3 regions of the Brevibacillus gelatini genome follow, and region 2 is predicted to be linked to each of the others. Evidence: riboswitches for the same ligand, from Rfam matches in the RefSeq annotation. Region 2 holds a riboswitch; each other region holds the start of a gene.
The links. A riboswitch is a leader RNA that binds a small molecule or an ion and turns the genes downstream of it on or off. The one in region 2 is predicted to bind cyclic di-GMP.
Positions count from the first base shown of each region.

Region 1: it holds a riboswitch for cyclic di-GMP, as region 2 does, so the genes downstream of both, folE (GTP cyclohydrolase I FolE) here and ggt (gamma-glutamyltransferase) in region 2, are expected to answer to the same signal.
Region 3: it holds a riboswitch for cyclic di-GMP, as region 2 does, so the genes downstream of both, AAFJ72_RS04845 (GNAT family N-acetyltransferase) here and ggt (gamma-glutamyltransferase) in region 2, are expected to answer to the same signal.

Region 1 is NZ_CP154342.1:913,498-917,672, forward strand. Features, by position in the region: gene pelA (pectate lyase) at 1-702, opposite strand, end outside; gene AAFJ72_RS04780 (hypothetical protein) at 968-1,186, shown strand; cyclic di-GMP riboswitch class I at 1,516-1,601, shown strand; gene folE (GTP cyclohydrolase I FolE) at 1,677-2,261, shown strand; gene AAFJ72_RS04790 (6-carboxytetrahydropterin synthase) at 2,311-3,132, shown strand; gene AAFJ72_RS04795 (SDR family oxidoreductase) at 3,129-3,848, shown strand; gene AAFJ72_RS04800 (ATP-binding protein) at 3,865-4,175, shown strand, end outside.
Region 2 is NZ_CP154342.1:4,235,324-4,239,498, forward strand. Features, by position in the region: gene AAFJ72_RS20350 (glutamine--tRNA ligase/YqeY domain fusion protein) at 1-288, opposite strand, end outside; gene AAFJ72_RS20355 (SET domain-containing protein) at 373-990, opposite strand; cyclic di-GMP riboswitch class I at 1,213-1,301, shown strand; gene ggt (gamma-glutamyltransferase) at 1,476-3,194, shown strand; gene AAFJ72_RS20365 (methyl-accepting chemotaxis protein) at 3,322-4,175, shown strand, end outside.
Region 3 is NZ_CP154342.1:926,102-930,276, reverse strand. Features, by position in the region: gene AAFJ72_RS04860 (AzlC family ABC transporter permease) at 1-5, opposite strand, end outside; gene AAFJ72_RS04855 (TrmB family transcriptional regulator) at 28-852, opposite strand; gene AAFJ72_RS04850 (hypothetical protein) at 983-1,165, opposite strand; cyclic di-GMP riboswitch class I at 1,444-1,528, shown strand; gene AAFJ72_RS04845 (GNAT family N-acetyltransferase) at 1,677-2,240, shown strand; gene AAFJ72_RS04840 (methyl-accepting chemotaxis protein) at 2,246-3,709, shown strand; gene AAFJ72_RS04835 (sensor domain-containing diguanylate cyclase) at 3,943-4,175, shown strand, end outside.

The DNA of each region.
Region 1 (4,175 bases), 1.2 Mb from region 2:
GATTTCAGAAGTGGAATTTCTCGTTTTCAAAAATTTAACAATGGTGACACTTTCTTTGGAGCTGAGGGAAGGTACTTCAAACGCGCGAGCACCTGCAGGCTTCAGTGAGCTAGAGTCATGCTGTTGGCCCCATGCAGTCAATTTGCCGTTCACTTTCACTTGGGTATTTAAAAGGCACTCGACACCTTTTTCTACCGCTTTACGGCTTTTATCCGCTAAAGCTTTATCTACAAAAGAAAAGTCACCTTTTCTGTTTGCCACTTCATCCAAAAGAATCATGACATTAATCATTGCGTCATCGTTGTAGGTGATGTGACGATGATAGCCGGAAGCTTTATAAATCTGTGGCCACCCGCCGTTCTCATATTGCATGTTCAGCAAGAACTGGATTCCCTTAATAGCCGCATCGGAATACTTGGTATTTTGGGTTTTCTTAAACTCACTTGCCAATCGTCTGATTTCAGTATAAGTAGCCTTGTTGTCAATCGTGGACTTTGCCCATTCTCCTTTGGTTTCGGAATAATCTTTTTTCCAACCGCCGTCAGCTTGCTGGTTTTTCAAAATTTCCGAGATACTTGCGGTCGTACCCGAAGCATCAGCAGCATAGGCGATAGAGAATGGAAGTGGATTGGAACTCAAAAAAGTCATGCCAAGTGTGAGAACTAATGCAGCGGATACAACTCTTTTCTTTGTTTTGGACATTATGAATCCTCCTTGAATGTTATCTACTTCTTGATGAAAAGCTTTTTACAGGATGTGAGGAGACACACCACTCCTTTCACAAATTTATCTACCAAAAATTTCTCGAATAGCCAAAAAAAGCATATCCGTATGATAGTTGCACGAAAATCAATTTGTCAATAAAAAGTTGCGCGGAAAATATGTATCTTTTTTTGTGAACGCTGGATGGGATGTAGTCCACGTCCAGCAGCGGATAAGCTCGAAAGCTTAGTGGAAAGGCCCATACTTGGCACTGCCGCTGCTGTTGCTTTTTCGTGGAAAAGAGGAAATGATTGAAGGACAAAGAGATAAAAAACGGGGAAGAGCATACCTATATCGAGCAAAACAAAAAACGCAAAACAACCAAAACACCTATCCTGCATTGGCCAATCCGGTCAGTGCTTTTTGTGTTGGAATGATATTGGTTTTTCAGAAATGTGAATTTTTTGTTGAATTTTTACGATAAACGGAAAAATTATGTCAAGAAATGGTGATTTAGCATTGAAATGTGTCAAAAACAGGAGTAGAATGATGGAAAGAGACAAAATAATCTAAAATCTCTATTTACACCGCTCTTATTGGGTGATTAGACCTATTTACTTTAAGGGCAAATAGGTCTATCCGAATGGATAAACCAAGGTTCATGAAAACAAATAAAGAGCTCAAGCTAGTTTTCATCCAGATGACTTCCTGGTCTATGGAACCAGGAGAAAAGTCCTGACTACACCTCAAAATAACAAGAAATTTCCCAATATTTCGAATTTAACACCATACTACTCGCCATCACAATTTCTTCACGACAAATGGCAAACCTATTGAAAGATGGGGACGCAAAGCCACGGGTCTAAAGCAAAAAATGCTATGACAGCCGGGTTGCCGAATTGGGAATGGGTATTAGTAGAAAATCCAGTCCTTATATCGGACTGGATTTTATTTACATTTTAGGGGGTCATCGTATGCAGCCACTAGTAACGAGCAACCGAATCCAAAACGATGTCATTGAAGAAAGCATTCGCAATATTTTGAAGGAAATTGGAGAAAACCCGGAACGTGAGGGACTTTTGGATACACCGAAGCGGGTTGCCAAAATGTACCGGGAAGTTTTTTCCGGGGTAGGGGTAAATCCTGAAACAGCATTGACCACAACGTTTGAAGAACAGTATGACGGCATGATTACGGTAAAGGATATTACTTACTATACATTTTGTGAGCACCATATCATTCCTTTTTACGGGAAAGCACATATTGGATATATACCAGATGGAAGAATCGTCGGTTTAAGCAAGTTTGCCAGACTGGTGGAACTCGTTTCCCAACGGCCGCAGGTACAGGAGAGAATGACGACGCAAATTGCTGACGCCATATGGAATGTGCTGAACCCAAAAGGAGTGATTGTGACTGTCGAAGGAACTCACCTGTGCATGTGCGCGAGAGGAATCAAAAAGCCGGGTACAGCAACGGTGACTACAGTGAAAAAGGGATTATTTGCTGAAAATCCGGCGTTATGTGAAGAGTTTGACCGCTCCCTCGTAAGACAATAGACCCAGCCAAAAACAAGTGCAAGGAACCCGACAGCCAAGGAGGTCAACCGTGCTCTATTTATCGCGAAGAATCGATTTTTCGGCAACGTATGTGTATCGTGTACCCGCGTGGAGTGAGGAAGAAAATCGCCGTGTATTCGGTAAGTGCAATAATCCGAGCGGGCACGGGCATGATTACAAGCTCGAAATCATGGTCAAAGGCACCTTGAATGAGAAATCCGGGATTGTGGTCAATACAACGGAGATTAAGCAGATCGCCCATTCATTTGTGAGCGAGGAACTCGACGGTAAATTTTTGGATCGGGAACACCCCTTTTTTCAGCAACGGATTCCCACTACGGAAAACCTGGTCCAATATATCTGGCAGTCTCTTGAGAATCGGTTTGAGGGGTGCGAATTGCATCGGATTCGATTGCATGAAAACCATTACTTGTCTGCAGAAATGGAGGGTGGTTCCATGACCAGGCTTACGCGTAAATATCATTTTTGTGCAGCACATCGTTTGCATAGTAACGATCTGTCTCCGGAAGAAAATGTCGCATTATTCGGAAAATTCAACAACCCACATGGTCATGGCCACAACTATTACCTTGATGTAACCGTTCAAGGAGAACCCGACCCGATTACGGGAATGATTATCCATTTATCTGAACTGGATGAAATCGTGGAAACAGTTGTCCTGGATAAATTTGACCACAAGCATTTGAATTTGGATACGGAAGAATTCAAGGATTTGAACCCGACATCGGAAGTAGTTGCGATGGTGATTTATAACATGCTGCATCCGCATCTTCCGCAGCTGCACAAGATCGGTCTTTGGGAAACGGAAAAAAATTATTTTGAGTATGACGGAACGGGTGAGCAAACATGATTGATTTTAGGCAGCTCAACGGAAAGACAATCGCCATTACAGGAGCATCCAAAGGAATTGGGAAAGCAACCGCGATGTTATTGGACCAACTGGGGGCAAATCTTGTTCTCGGGGCAAGAAACGAAACCGAATTAAAGGCTATGGCTTCCCAAATGAGTACAAATCCCCTGGTGATGTCTTTGGATGTTACAGATGAAAGTTCTGTTCGTCGTTTTGCAGATCAGGCCGTTTTTCGATATGGGAAAGTGGATGCGCTCATTAATTGCGCGGGGGTTTGCGTGTTTCATTCATCGCTGACGATGGACACCGAAGATTTCGACCGGATGATTGCCGTAAATCTGAGAGGAACGTTTCTTTCCTGTAAACACTTTGGCCAGCATATGGTGCAAAACCACAAGGGGAGGATGATTAATGTCGTCTCCATTGCCGGTACAACTGCGTTGCCCGGTTGCGGCGGATATTCCGCTTCCAAATTCGGGGTGTTGGGTCTAACGAAGGTACTGCAGGCAGAACTTCGGGGGCAAGGTGTTCAGGTGACGGCAGTATTGCCGGGAGCAGTCCATACTCCATTGTGGGATTCCATAGAACCAAAGCCTGATACATCGCAAATGATCCCGGTTGATTCATTGGCCAAGCATATTGTTTATCTATTGTGTCAACCTGATGGTGCCGCCATTGACGAAATCACTATTATGCCTCCATTGGGCATTTTGTGAGGAGGGCATTTAACTTGTGTGGGCGATATTAAACAGGATATTCAGCAGCAAAGACAAAAGGAAATCAGTACAAGCACCACAAATACAGTTCCCTCAACCCGTATCAATCAACAGTCCTTTCGAAGCTCAAAAGAGAGCGGTGATCGGGTTGGTTGCGCGCAATCTCGCCAAGCAGCTCAATGCCGATCAATCCCTTCAAGACAGTTTGATCTATTTGCCTTTTTCCGTGGAAACATTTGTAGAGAATCAGGCGGACGAAGCGAAATACCTTCTTCGCTTAGCAAACAATATGGTGAGTTGGATTATGGATAACGATGATGTGTATCT
Region 2 (4,175 bases):
GTCCCATTCAAATCCAAGCCATTTGACGTCTGTTTTGATCGCTTCCACGTACTCAGTGTCTTCTTTCACCGGATTGGTATCGTCAAAACGGAGGTGAGCCTTGCCTTTGAATTCGCTTGCCAGCTCAAAGTTCAGGCAGATGGCTTTTGCATGTCCAATATGAAGATACCCGTTCGGCTCCGGCGGAAAGCGGGTAATCACTTCCTTGACCTTGCCTGATTGCAGGTCGTCAATCACGATGTTGCGGATAAAGTTGGATGACGCTACCTTGTTTTCCAATGAAATCAACCTTTCACTTCACCTTTACATTCCATAATACTGATTCTCCTCCCAGAGTTCAACAAAATCGGGCCGTTGTCCGGCCCGCTGCGGCTACCACTCCTGCTCTTTTGACCATTGCGACTGTGGCTGGCAATACAGCGAAATGATGGAGTCGAGGGATCGGCGCTGCTCGGTAATGCCGCGAATCGTTTGCAAATGGCTCGGTTGTACGAGGTGGAGCAGCGGCTGTTCAACCTGATTGAATCGTTCGAAGGCGGCTGCCGCAATCTCATCCCATTGGCGATAATAGCGAAGCAGGTCGTCAGGCATCACCCTTGAGCGAGTCGTGCCCGGCTCCGGCAAGCAGTCAAACGGTTCATCCAGGTTCAGCGTTCCGTAATCATCAGTCAGTTCCTCACCCGGCAAAATGTCTCGTGCCGCCAGCTCCAGATCGTACATCGTCGCCACACAGGTTGGATGGAAGCTGTGGTTGACAAACCGCGCCTTATCCCAGCAGAGAATGTATTGTCCGAACTGGTTTTTGAACGAATATTTCAGCACATCCTGTTTTCTCAATGGGTCCAGTTTTTCCACAAAGGCTGGGTCCAATACCTGATCGAGATCATCCTGGACCCAGACAATTGTGCCTTTTGGAATCAATTTTGTCGCAAACACACCATACCCGATCTCATCGTTGATATAGCGAAGCTCTGTATCGGGATGCATCATGGTCGTTGTTTCACTCCTTGGCAAATGTGCCTTTTTCCCATCATAAGCAGTTCCGCCAGCGAAGGTGTGTGAATGTCTGTGAAAAACATACCTCCCTGACCCTTCCTTATTTCTAAAGGAAAAGTAAATTCCGTATTTACATAAATCGACAAATCGTCTATAGTATTGACAAAAGGGTTTTAGGATATTTTTCCTGTACCATTTGCATCAATATATCCATTGATATCGAAACGGCAAACCCGGAGAAATCCGGCGACGCAAAGCTAGAGGGGCTACTTCCGCACGTGCGGCCATGCCAGCCAGCTACCGAAGTATTGATGTAGGACAAGACCAATGATCCTATATCATTGGTCTTTTTATGTGCTCGAAAAATGTCTAGTTTTGTCTATTTTTGTAGATACAGGATCTTTTTAAGGAGGTGAGGCTGCAAAAAGCTGTCAGATTGTTGCAATCCTTTCACAAAAATACAAAGGAGGCTTCATCAGATGTCATTGTGGAAAAAACTTTCTACCGTCGCATTGAGCGCGGCAATCGGGCTGACAACATTCGCTCCGGCCCAAGCTGCCAATCGCCCAACATCCATGTCGCCAAATGCAATGGTCACAACCCCACACTATTTGGCTACAGCTGCAGCCCTGAAAACGCTGGAAGACGGTGGAAACGCAGTAGACGCCGCAATTACCGCAGCTTCTACCCTCTCCGTTGTCTACCCTCACTACACAAGCATTGGCGGGGATAGCTTCTGGCTCATCTACAACGCCAAAACAAAAGAGCTGAAAGCGCTGAACGGCAGTGGACGAGCTGGCGAAAAAGCAACCATCGAATACTACAAAAGCAAAGGCTATGACAAAATTCCTTCCCGCGGCTACGAGGCGGCCAACACCGTTCCCGGCGTTGTTTCCGGCTGGTGGGAAGCCTACAACTACGCACACAAGAGCATGGGCAACAGCAAGCTGCCTTGGCACAAGCTGCTGGAGCCTGCCATCGGATACGCTGAAAACGGATATCCCGTATCACCTAACCAGGTTTACTGGACTCAATACGCGATTGATCCTACTGACAACGATCTGAAAAATCTCCAGCGCTTTGAGGGCTTCCGCAAAACGTTCCTGAAGCCGAACGGAGAGCCGTACGCCGCAGGCGAGATTCTCAAGCAAAAGGACCTTGCCAAAACGCTGCGAATCATTGCCCAAAAAGGTGCTGACGGATTCTACAAAGGCGAAGTCGCGCAAAAAATCGTAGCAGACCTGCAAAAAAATGGCGGACTACTCACGCTGAAAGACTTCGAGAAGCACACCTCCACCTGGGCAGACCCAATCACTGTAGACTATCGCGGCTACAAAGCGTACAACATGCCGCCGAACTCTCAGGGAATGGCTTCCCTCTCGATTCTGAACGTGCTGAACAACTTTGACCTCAAGAGCATGGGCGAAGGAACAGCGGATTACTACCACGTCATCGTTGAAGCGACCAAGCAAGCTTTTGCCGACCGTGACAAATGGCTGACTGACCCGGCATTCGTAGATATTCCTGTGGACGAGCTGTTGTCGAAGGAGCACGGAAAAGCACTGGCAGCGCGCATTGACATGAAACAGGCAGCAAAAACAGTCGAGCCGCTCGATCCAAAAGGCGATACGACTTGGTTTGGCGTCGTGGACAAGGACGGCAATGCCGTGTCGGTAATCCAGAGCCACTATTTTGACTGGGGCTCCGGCATCGTTGCCAAAGACACAGGCGTTCTGTTGCAAAACCGCGGCAGCTACTTCTCCCTGGACCCGAACCATGTCAACCACCTGGAGCCAGGCAAACGCACCTTCCACACGCTTAACCCTGCCATGCTCTTTAAGGGAGACAAGCCTTACCTGCTCTACGGAACACAAGGCGGCGAAGGCCAACCACAAACACAGGCTGCAATCGTCACACGCATCATCGACTTCGGCTTCAGTGTACAAGATGCGATCGAAGCACCAAGATGGCTGCATGGCCGCAACTGGGGCTCTGCCTCCAACAACCTGAAAGTCGAAAGCCGGATTCCGCAAGACGTTCTGGATGAGCTGGTGAAACGCGGCCATCCGGTCGAAAAGCTGGAAGCGGCCTTCACCGACGCAATGGGACAGTCCGGCGCTATCTTGATTGACCCGGTTACAAATGTGAAGTTTGGCGGCGCTGACCCTCGCGGTGAAGGCGCGGCACTGGGATACTAATCGCTCGTCAGGCTGCTGAATTTCCTTTGGCAGCCTGACTGTGCTTTCTCTTTTGTACAGGCAGCGCTTTCTGCATCCTTTTTGCAAAAAGCGGCTGTCAAGCTCGAAATAGGGGTGGGAAAAGCCTATGTTTTTGCTCAAAAAACTAAGGAATAAAATGATTCTTTGGTTTCTCGCCGTCGCAGTCATTCCCCTTGCTGTCGTTTCTCTGTATATTACAAACAGCTTTTCATCCATCCTGATCGACAAGCAAAAAGCTTCTTATGTAGACCTGACCTCCAGTACGGCACTTGCGATGGATCAATATTTGGACCGACGCATGACCGAAATTCAGGTTTTGGCTCGCACCTCAGACATTCAATCCGCTGACGCGGCAGCGAAAAACGAGTTCATCCAAAAGTTTACCGAAGAAATGAAGCTGTACGACGGCAACACGTTTATCGGCAGCGACGGAAAAGTATCCGCTGATACGTTTCCGAAAAGCATCGGGATTGACCTTAGCGAGCGGCAATTTTTCAAAGATGGCATGCAGGGCAAACCGAGCTTCTCTGATGTCCTGGTCGCCAAAACAACAGGAAACCGCTCCATCATTGTCGCTTCTCCTGTCACCGGAAAAAACAAAGAAGCGCTTGGCGTCCTGACCGGGCTTGTCAATGTGGACCAGTTCACAGCAATGTTTCTGGCCAATTTGAATGCAGGCGGCGACGGCTACCCGATTCTGGTGGACAGACTGCACCAGATTCAGTACCATCCCAACCAGGAGCTGATCGGCAAGCCGCTTGATGAATCAGCACTGCCGCAGGCTTTAGTGGACATTTTGAAAGCAGACAAAACCGAAAAAGGCTCCTACAGCTACATCGATCAAGGCAAGGAATACGTCGTCACCTACTCCCCGATTCCGACAACAAACTTTGGCTTGTATCTGCATATTCCGGTTGAATCCATCACGGGTGCTGTTTCTTCCATCAGCAACAGCGTCAT
Region 3 (4,175 bases), 1.2 Mb from region 2:
CCCACTGTTCTCCCTCTCCCTCTTCTTTCACTCCGGCTGGTTTGGCTTGAATCTTTTCCCTGTGACCACATGATATAGGTCCGGCTTGTTGCGCCAGAGAGACTCCACCTTATCCGGCCCAAGCCCCTTCGTCACTGCCGCAAACATAATATCGTGGCGAATGTACTCGACGGCGACCAGAACGAGTGCCGGGTCCTTCGTTTTGACCGCCCAGGAAACCGTGTTTGGCGCAAAATTGGCAATCAGCACTTCCTCCAGATCCCGCGCGACAATCGTGAGATGCCCGCCCATGCGCTCCTTGGCAACATCAGGCGCCATATAATCATGATGATACGTCGTCCCGATCCGCGTCTCTTGCGGGCCAAACAGAACGGAAAAGACGGCAATTCCTTCTTCCGTACGCTTTTCCACTGCTTCCTGGACAAATGGCACCTGGGGCTCCCAGATCGACAGCCACACTTCCTTGCCAGCCTGCTCGATCATTTGCCTCATTTCCATGAGCACCCGCTCGTCGCCGCTGATACGCTGAATGACGTCGATCTCTTGCTCTGACTCCAGCGCCGACAAGTTTTTCTCCAGGTAGTCGAAGGACGCTTCAAACTGTCCACGCAACCGGCGAACCAGCTCCCTGGCTGGCAGCGGCGCATACGTGACCGGCTCGGAAGGCACGATGTACACAGCCCCCTTGTCAACAAGCTTGCCGACGACCTCGTAAATCATCGAGCGCGGCACGCCGGAGCGCTTGCTGATTTCGTATCCTGTGATCGGAGAGTGCTTGAGCAGGCTGATGTATGCCTTGCACTCGTACTGGGAAAATCCAAGCTTTTGCAGTTCCTTGTAAATGTCTTCCATGCCGACTCCTTTTATAGTAGTTAGTGTTATACTCACTATAAATTCAGAATCGTTTCTTTGTCAATGTGTTCCTTTCCGATCCAGTAAAAAAAAGCCCTCCGTGTTGGGGGCTTTTGGGACGGTAAACATCCTAGACAAGATCGCGCACTTTTATAAAAGAAACGTTCCTTACATTGACGACGACATCATCGTATTGCAGCCATCCATCTTTTTGGTTGGCGACCATTTGAATGATTTCTTCCGGTTCGGTCGTCTCGATTTTGACCATCTCGCCTCCCGAAAAGTGAAATTCGATCGTTTTGACCTCTCTCATTTTGCATCCCTCCTGTTTTTCTAGTTATCGGATGGATGAAAAACTTTTGTTACGCACGAGCCAGCCATTTTGACGATTCGCGAAAAAGTCCTGGCACAACCCGCCTATGTTCCTATCGATCCACTTTTTTTTCGCTCGTTTTTCTCTATCAAAACTACCAATTCTGAGCCGTTTACTTACTAATAAATTGGTCATTTTACCCTACCAAAACTTGACAAACTTGCTTCAATTGGATTATATTTTACACAATTCGACACTTCTATACATAATTCGCAAACAGATGAAAAAGGCAAAGTCATCGAAAGGTGGCGACGCAAAACCACGGGTCTAAAGTCTTTTGACCATGACGGCCGGGTTGCCATCCATCATAAACATAGTCATTGGATGATGGCGACTTTGTGCTGTTCCCGTATGTGGAATGGCTTTTTTAAATCCCCAAAGAGGAGAGAGGAGGAGCTCATATACCCATCAACAGTAGACTTGTACATCCAAAAACAATAGAGAGAGAAAAATGGAGTGGAGTATAATGTACAAACTAGTTGATACAGCAGAGTCCTTGGCACTTTTCCACGAAATCAAAGAAAGCGTCTGGACCTCCATGGGTTTTGAAATGGAATACGCAAAAGACGGTTCCGATGTCTATCTTTTGATGTCCGATGGAGACGAGCCAGGGGGAACATTCGAATTCACGCCACACGAAAAATCTTCCGACTATCTGAAAAATTTGTTTCAGGACGTCTTGACAAGCGAAATGAAGGTCGTCGAAGTGGACAGTTTTGCTGTCTTGCCCAAGTTCCGCGGAAAACTCGGACGCTGGGGAATAGCTCTCATGATGGATTATGCTGAAAAACACGGTTATACGCATGCAGTCGGTTTGTCGGATCCGGCTTTTTTCCAGTTAATTAACAACAAGTACAATGTCAGAGCGACACAAGTGAAAGAAATCGTCTTCTACAAAGGGGCAAATGCCATTCCGACTGTCTTCCACCTGCAGGAAGCCTATCTGAATAAGCACAAGCCTGAATTTGCCTGGTATCAAGCGCTTTGCAAACAAATAAAAGTCGAGGTAGGTTGACTGACATGGAACTCTTACAAAGAAGAAATAACTGGGTCGTCTTTGTTTTTGCAAGCATCATTACCACCGTCCAGGTCTTGAACCTCATCATGGGGGTTCCGTTCTCCTTCGTTCTAACCGTGCTGGGAATTTTGTACGGGGTGCTCGCACCTTTTGCCTACTTGTCCAACCGGCCAGCCTTGCGGGACAAGATGGCTCCCTTCATGAAGTTTTTCAACTTCGCTGTCATCGGCATTTTCATGTTCGTCATCGTGGGGCTCGACCCTTGGCTGGTCAACATTATGACGATCATGTTCTACGTCGCGGTCATGGGCATTTATCAGGACAGACTGATTAACATCCTGACCCTGCTTGCAGCATTCGGAATTGTCTCCTACTATTTCCTGACGAACGGCGAAGCAATTTTCTACACATCCGATCCTGCTCATCTGTTGTACTACTTGCTGGCCTTCGGCTTCGTGTCCGCTGCGAGCATGCTGCACTCGATTTTCAACAACAAGCTGCAGCAGGAAAGCGAAGAGCAACAGCAGCAAGTGATCGCCTCCAAAGAATCGCTGCAACGCATTCTGGACCAGATCAACGAATCGCTTCACACTGTCCAGGAATATCAGGAGAATTTGAACAAGGTCACAGATGGCGTGAATGTCCGCGCAGTTGAGACAGTTTCTGCCCTCCAGGAGATCATGAATTCGTTCTCCACACAGACAGACAACACCAACGAACTGCGCCGTGAGATGGGCACAACCAACCATCAGGTAGAGGACATGACCCGCTCTGTGACAGAAATGCACGAATACGTGGAATCGACCAAGGAAGCGACCAATGAAAGCAGCAAGCGCATCAGCAACATCGGCAACGACTTCGAACGCTTCATCAAGGACATTCAAGGCACAAACCAGCTCATTCAAGAGCTGAACAAGGAAACGGAATCGATCGAAAAGATCATCCAAACGATCTCGGATATTTCGGCACAGACCAATCTCTTGGCGCTCAACGCAACTATCGAGGCTTCCCGGGCGGGCGAGCATGGCCGAGGCTTTGCCGTCGTAGCAGAAGAGGTGCGCAAGCTGGCCGAGTCTTCGAAGCTGTCCTCCGAATCAATCGCGACCCTGTTGCTGACGATTCGCCAAAAAATGAAGCTCGTCTCCGACATGATCTCCGAGTCCCAGCTTTCGTTTGAGAAAAACAGCGAAGGGATCATGGAGGTTCAGGAAATGTTTACAGACGTGGACAAATACATGCACAACTTCGCAGAGAAAACGAAAAATCTGCAAGAGTTTATCGTCCACGTCCACAGCATGATTCAGGAAGTAAACGCCAAAGTCGAAGTCAATGCAGAGATCACCGACAAAAACAAGGAGAGCCTGGAAGAAGTCCTCATGCTCGTCTCAGAGCAAAAAGAGGAAATCGTCAAAGTATCCGGCGGGTTCGAAAAGATCGAGCAACAAATCCGCAGCTTGAATACTTAAAACAGGTCGACTAGATTTATCTAACTGCCCTCTGTCTGTAGAGGGCAGTTTTTTTATAGGCAACCCCCTCTTTCCTCCTGTTTTTTACAGTTGTGAGGCAAGTGTAGGATTATCTTCATAAATTTTATTTTTTGCATGGCATGTCCCGCTCGTATGGCTTATAATACACATGTTATTTTTACTGTTCTCGTCTATACATGGATCGATCCAACGCAAAGAGAGGCCTTAACCATATGCCTGTTTTTCATCGTTTTCTAACGAACCATGGGAAAAAGATTGGTTTGACTACCCTGTTGACGGGTATGGTTTCCTTGTCCATTCTGTTGACGCTGACCATTCTCCTTGTCGCTTCGTATCAATCCAAAAAAAAATCACTGATCGATACGACTCTCACTCTCAACTATTCGAGCGCCATCAAAATGAGTCAAATGATTGACTCCTTGTTCCAATCCATGCGCAGCAGCCT